2 regions of the Streptomyces sp. NPDC050759 genome follow, and region 1 is predicted to be linked to the other one. Evidence: riboswitches for the same ligand, from Rfam matches in the RefSeq annotation. Region 1 holds a riboswitch; the other holds the start of a gene.
What was found. A riboswitch is a leader RNA that binds a small molecule or an ion and turns the genes downstream of it on or off. The one in region 1 is predicted to bind glycine.
Positions count from the first base shown of each region.

Region 2: it holds a riboswitch for glycine, as region 1 does, so the genes downstream of both, gcvP (aminomethyl-transferring glycine dehydrogenase) here and gcvT (glycine cleavage system aminomethyltransferase GcvT) in region 1, are expected to answer to the same signal.

Region 1 is NZ_JBITGI010000011.1:331,064-334,438, forward strand. It holds gene ACIBJB_RS30425 (enhanced serine sensitivity protein SseB) at 1-153, opposite strand, end outside; gene ACIBJB_RS30430 (AAA family ATPase) at 245-922, opposite strand; glycine riboswitch at 1,092-1,188, shown strand; gene gcvT (glycine cleavage system aminomethyltransferase GcvT) at 1,347-2,465, shown strand; gene gcvH (glycine cleavage system protein GcvH) at 2,603-2,980, shown strand; gene glyA (serine hydroxymethyltransferase) at 2,995-3,375, shown strand, end outside.
Region 2 is NZ_JBITGI010000006.1:9,194-12,568, reverse strand. It holds gene gcvP (aminomethyl-transferring glycine dehydrogenase) at 1-1,402, opposite strand, end outside; glycine riboswitch at 1,579-1,674, opposite strand; gene ACIBJB_RS19415 (PRC-barrel domain-containing protein) at 1,798-2,175, shown strand; gene ACIBJB_RS19410 (DNA polymerase IV) at 2,091-3,375, opposite strand, start outside.

The DNA of each region.
Region 1 (3,375 bases):
GAGCACCTCGATGATCCGGCCGCCCGCCGAGGGCATGCCGAGGGAGGCCGAGAGCACCTCCTCCAGCTCGTTGCCGGGCCATCCGCCGTGCGGATGAGGGTGCGGGTGTGCCGGTGCCGGAAAGTCCGCGGGAAGATCCGCCGGGAAGTCCATCTGTCTGACCGCCTGCTGTGAACCTACTGATGTGGCTGAAAGGCTAGCGGGTACGGCGGAAAGGTGGCCCGGTCCGGGAAACCCGCCCGCCTCAGCCCGTGAAGCCGATCCGCCGCAGCACGTCCGCGGCGTCCCGGTCGATCAGCACCGCCGAACCGCAGCCCTGGGGCAGATCACCGCGCTCCACGGCACGGATCAGCCGGGCGGCCGCGCCCCGGTGCCGCAGGAAGGCGTACCGCGAGACGCCCCGGCCGCGCTCGCGCTGGCCCTCCAGCGCGGTGTCCGCCGTGACGTCGAGCAGCAGCAGATGCAGGGTGCCGCCCCGGCGCCGGGCCTCGCGGGCCAGCCAGCCGCGCACCCAGGCCTGGGTCCCGCAGTCGTGGACCACGACTCCCTCGCCGGAGCGCAGGGCGCCGCGCAGCCCGGCGTAGTGCGCGAGCCGGACCAGCGGGCGGTAGACGGCGTACGGCAGTAAGCGGGACAGCCGGCCGTCCCAGCGGTCACGGGTGTCCTGGGAGTCGATCCGGATCCCGCCCACCGCACGCCTCATCAGCGTGGACTTGCCGCTGCCGGGCAGGCCGGTGATGACGACGAGGTCCTTGGGGCCGAAGAGCAGGGCGTGCGGGCTGCGGCCCGCGCGGTCCCGCAGGTCGCGGACGACCGGGGCGGCGTGGCATGCGCCGCGGAGCTCGACGGCCGGGGCCGCGGGCTGGTCCGGCAGCGCGATGCCCGAGGTCGTCGCGTACGCCGTGGTCCTGTCCACCGTCATCGTCCTCCTCCGGGGTCGGGGTCTCCCTCCCCACCGAGCGTAAAGAGAAGGTAATGGACGATCTCTCTCTTTTCTGTAGTCGTACCGCCACAAGCCGGTTACAGACGCCGCCCTGCCGGACGCGTGCGCGGCGTGCAATGATGGCCGCGCCAACTGCATACCGGCCGCTTGAATCCGCGCGGGAGAGTCCTGGGTACGTGTACCCGGGCGCCGAAGGAGCAAGTCCCTCCCTTGAATCTCTCAGGCCCCGTTACCGCGCGGGCGAGGCACATCTGAAAAGCGGGCCGCCCACTCGAGGGCGGCTCCACCCACGGTGCAAGCCCGGATCATTTCGTGATCAGGGCGAACCTCTCAGGTTCCGATGACAGATGGGGAGGAACGCCCTCGCCCGTCATGCCTTGGATCCTTGGGAGACGACCGTCCGATGAGCAGTACCGAACCCCGTCGTACCGCGCTCGATGCCCTGCACCGCTCGCTGGGCGCGACCATGACCGACTTCGCCGGCTGGGACATGCCCCTGCGCTACGGCTCCGAGCGCGACGAGCACAACGCCGTGCGGACGAGGGCCGGGCTCTTCGACCTCTCCCACATGGGCGAGATCACGGTGACCGGGCCGCAGGCGGCCGAGCTGCTGAACTTCGCCCTCGTCGGCAACATCGCCTCCGTGGGTGTCGGCCGCGCCCGCTACACCATGATCTGCCAGGCCGACGGCGGCATCCTCGACGACCTGATCGTCTACCGGCTCGCGGAGACCGAGTACCTGGTGGTCGCCAACGCCTCCAACGCCCAGGTCGTGCTGGACGCGCTGACCGAGCGCGCGGCCGGCTTCGACGCCGAGGTGCGCGACGACCGGGACGCCTACGCGCTGATCGCCGTACAGGGGCCTCAGGCGCAGGGGGTCCTCGCCTCCCTGACCGACGCCGACCTCGACGGCCTGAAGTACTACGCCGGTCTGCCCGGCACGGTCGCCGGGGCGCCCGCGCTGATCGCCCGCACCGGGTACACCGGCGAGGACGGCTTCGAGCTGTTCGTGGCGCCGGAGCACGCGGTCGAGCTGTGGCAGGCGCTGACCAAGGCGGGCGAGGGCGTCGGGCTCGTCCCCTGCGGGCTGTCCTGCCGGGACACGCTGCGCCTGGAGGCGGGCATGCCGCTGTACGGGCACGAGCTCTCGCGGGAGCTGACGCCCTTCGACGCCGGGCTCGGGCGGGTCGTGAAGTTCGAGAAGGAGGGGGACTTCGTCGGGCGGGAGGCGCTGGCCGAGGCGGCCACCCGTGCCGCGGAGAACCCGCCGCGCGTCCTCGTCGGACTCGTCGCCGAGGGCCGTCGGGTCCCGCGTGCCGGGTACCCGGTCGTCGCGGGCGGCGAGGTGATCGGCGAGGTCACCTCCGGCGCCCCCTCCCCCACGCTGGGCAGGCCGATCGCGATGGCGTACGTCGACCCCGCGCACGCGACGCCGGGCACGAAGGGTGTCGGTGTGGACATCCGGGGCAGTCACGAGCCGTACGAGGTCGTGGCGCTGCCGTTCTACAAGCGTCAGAAGTAAGCGCCAGAAGCAAGCGCCGGAAGCAAGCGCCGGAAACAGCCGTCGTAGGTGATGCTGAGCACAGAGTCGCTGCTCACGCACGTCTTCCGCAGTCCCCCCTTCATCAGCACTCCCCCGCGTACAGGAGAATTCAGACCATGAGCAACCCGCAGCAGCTGCGCTACAGCAAGGAGCACGAGTGGCTGTCGGGCGCCGAGGACGGCGTCTCGACGGTCGGCATCACCGAGCACGCGGCCAACGCGCTCGGCGATGTCGTCTTCGTCCAGCTCCCGGAGGTCGGTGACACGGTGACCGCGGGCGAGACCTGCGGCGAGCTGGAGTCGACCAAGTCGGTCAGCGACCTGTACTCGCCGGTCTCCGGTGAGGTCACCGAGGTCAACGAGGACGTCGTGAGCGACCCGGCGCTGGTGAACTCCGCCCCCTTCGAGGGCGGCTGGCTGTTCAAGGTGCGCGTCGCGGAGGAGCCGGCCGACCTGCTCTCCGCCGACGAGTACACCGCCTTTTCCGCCGGCTGAGGAGTCCGCACCCGATGTCCGCACTGAACACGCCCCTGCACGAGCTCGACCCGGAGATCGCCGCCGCGGTCGACGCCGAGCTGGACCGTCAGCAGTCCACCCTCGAGATGATCGCGTCGGAGAACTTCGCTCCGCTCGCCGTCATGGAGGCGCAGGGCTCGGTCCTCACCAACAAGTACGCCGAGGGCTATCCCGGCCGTCGCTACTACGGCGGCTGTGAGCACGTCGACGTGGCCGAGCAGATCGCGATCGACCGTGTGAAGGAGCTGTTCGGCGCCGAGTACGCCAACGTGCAGCCCCACTCCGGTGCCTCCGCGAACCAGGCCGCCCTGTTCGCGCTGGCCCAGCCCGGCGACACGATCCTGGGCCTGGACCTGGCGCACGGCGGTCACCTG
Region 2 (3,375 bases), on a different contig from region 1:
GCGCGTCCGGCAGCGCCTCCTCGGTGGCAGCGTCCAGCGCCTCGATGTCGGCCTCGACGCCGAACGCGTTCCACACGGCGGCCACCTGGGCCCGCGCGGTCGTCTCGTCGCACGCGACGGACACATGGTCGGCGTCGACGAGGTGCAGGTTGACGCCGTTCCGCCGCGCGGCGGAGACGACCTCGGCGGCCCTCGCGGGCACGCGCGCGGTGAGCGTGTCGAAGTACGAGCCGTGCACGACCTCGATCCCACCGGCCGTCAGGCCCGCGGCAAGGATGGTCGCGTACCGGTGCGTCCGCCGCGCGATGCCCTTGAGTCCCTCGGGCCCGTGGTAGACGGCGTACATCCCGGCCATGACCGCGAGCAGCACCTGAGCGGTGCAGATGTTGCTGGTCGCCTTCTCCCGACGGATGTGCTGCTCACGGGTCTGCAGCGCGAGCCGGTAGGCCTTGTTCCCGTCGGCGTCCACGGACACACCGACGAGCCGCCCGGGCAGGCTCCTCGCGAACTTCTCGCGTACGGCCATGTAGCCGGCGTGTGGCCCGCCGAACCCCATCGGCACACCGAACCGCTGCGTGGTACCGACCGCGATGTCCGCCCCGAGCTCACCCGGCGCCTTCAGCAGGGTCAGCGCGAGCAGATCGGCGGCCACGGTCACGAGCGCGCCGAGCTCGTGAGCCTGGTCGATGAGCGGCTTGATGTCGCGTACGGCCCCGGAGGCGCCGGGGTACTGGACGAGCACCCCGTTGATCTCGCGTCCCGCGACCTCGGCCGGGATCCCGTCGCCGAGGTCGGCGACGACGACCTCCAGACCGGTCGGCTCGGCCCGGGTCTCGATCACGGCGATGGTCTGCGGCAGTGTGTCGGCGTCGACGAGGAAGAGCCCCTTCTTGTTCTTCCCCATGCGGCGGGACAGAGCCATGGCCTCGGCCGCCGCGGTCCCCTCGTCGAGCAGCGAGGCGCCGGAGGTCGGCAGCCCGGTGAGGTCGGCGACCATGGTCTGGAAGTTGAGCAGAGCCTCGAGGCGTCCCTGCGAGATCTCCGGCTGGTACGGCGTGTAGGCGGTGTACCAGGCCGGGTTCTCCATGACGTTGCGCAGGATGACGGGCGGCGTGAAGGTGCCGTAGTAACCGAGCCCGATCATGGAATCGAGCACCTGGTTCCGGTCGGCCAGCGACCGCAGCTCGGCCAGCACCTCGGCCTCGGTGCGCCCGCCCGGCAGCTCCAGGGCATCGGCGTTCTTGATCACATCCGGCACCGCGGCGGCGGTGAGCTCGTCGAGCGAGCCGTAGCCGACCTGCGCGAGCATCTTGGCCCGTGCCTCATGATCAGGACCGATGTGACGCTGCTCGAAGGGAATGCCCTGTTCGAGCTCGGAGAGCGGAATGCGATGGGCGGTCATTGCGGAGGCCTCCTGGTCTGACGCGACCTGCGAGGGGTACCCCGGCGCGGGTACCCCGACGGCCTCCCCCTCTGTCATCTCAACCTGAGAGCTTCACCGGGCCGCCCGAGGGCCGCCGGCTTGCACCGTCGGTGAGAGCGGAAGCTGTCGACACCCGCTCTGCTTTCCAGAGTGACCTCGTCCGCGCGGTACGTGAGCCTGAGAGATTCCGGGGAGGATTTGCTCCTTCGGCGCCTCCGATGGTGTCTGGAGGACTCTCCCGCGCGGGGTCAGCAGCCGCTGGCAAGCCTACCAGCGAGGCCACCGCACGAGTCTTCGAGTGGCCGCACACCCCGATGTGCTCTTTCGTAGTGCTTACGACCGCTTCGGATGAGTTGCGACCAAGTGGAGGGCCCGTGCAGACCGACATCGATCCGCGCAACCTGATCGGCCGCAAGGCGTTCGACCGCAACGGCACCAAGATCGGCACCGTCGACGAGGTCTACCTCGACGACGCGACCGGCGTGCCGGAGTGGGCTGCCATACGCACCGGCCTGTTCTCCCGGGACGCCTTCGTCCCCCTGGGGCCGAGCGAACTGGTCGACGGCACCCTGCACGTCCCCTTCGACCGCGCCCTCATCAAAGACGCCCCCGACTTCGGCGTAGGCCGCCACCTCTCCCCCGACCAGGAACTCCAGCTCTACCACCACTACGGTCTCGACGTGGCCGCACCGCCCGCGCTCCCGGACCGGGACTTCGGGAAGCTGGCGGGCACGGAGGACGCGGGGGCCTGAGCGCCCGGCACATCCTGTGTCACGGGTGGTGAGTGGGAATCCAACGCCTCCACCAGGGGCAACGGCTCAGCGGGCTCCAGCGCGGGATCCTCGACGAGAAAGGTCCGTACCCGTCCCGGCTCCGATGCCGGCGTCTCGAACCGCACGGTCACCCGCCCCAGCCCGCTCCCCTGGACCCACCCATGCCCGTACTCGGCATGGCGCACATCATGCCCGGCGACCCACCGCCGCTCGACAGCCGCCGTCACCTCGGGCACGGCCGCATCGTCGACCTCCTCCTCGGCCGTCGACTCCACCCGCTCCCCCGCGGCCTGGGCGAACAGATCCTCCTGCGTGAAGTCGGCGAGTCCGCTCACCCCCACCCCCAGCAACCGCACACCCCCCGTCGAGTCCACACCTTCCAGCAACCGCAGGGCAGCCTCCCGCACGACCGCCGGGTCATCGGTGGGCCCCCGCAAGGTCTCGGACCGCGTCAACGTCGAGAAGTCGTAGCGCCGCACCTTCAGCACGATGGTCCGTCCCGACAGCCCGGCCCCCCGCAGCCTCCGCACACACCGGTCCGCCAGCCGCTGCACCTCCAGGCTCACCCGCACCCGGTCATGGATGTCCACGTCGTACGTGTCCTCCACCGACACGGACTTGGTCTCCCGCTCCGCCACCACGGGCCGCTCGTCGTACGCCAGCGCCATCGCGTACAGCCCGTGCCCGTGGGCCTTCCCGAGCAGTCGTACGAGCTCGTCCTCGCCCGCTTCCACGATCTCGTCGACCGTATGGATCCCGGCCCGCCTCAGATGATCGCCGGTCGCCGGCCCCACTCCCGGCAGGATCCGCACCGACATCGGCCCGAGAAGCGCCCGCTCGGTCCCCGGTTCGATCACCACCAGCCCGTCCGGCTTGGCCTGCTCGGAGGCGATCTTCGCGAGCATCTTGGACGCGGCAAGGCCCACCGACCCCGTGAGCCCCGTGACGGCCCGTATGTCGGCCCGCAGCTTCGCCCCGGCCAACCGCGCCGACCCCTCGTCCCAAGCCGTTCCCCCGGCCTCCAGATCCACGAACGCCTCGTCCAGGCTCAGTGGCTCCACCAAGGGCGAGAGCTCCCGCAGCAGCCCCATCACCTGCTCGCTGATCGCCTTGTAGAACCCGAAGCGCGGCACCAGATACGCGGCGTTCGGCGCGAGCCGTCGCGCCTGGGCCATGGGC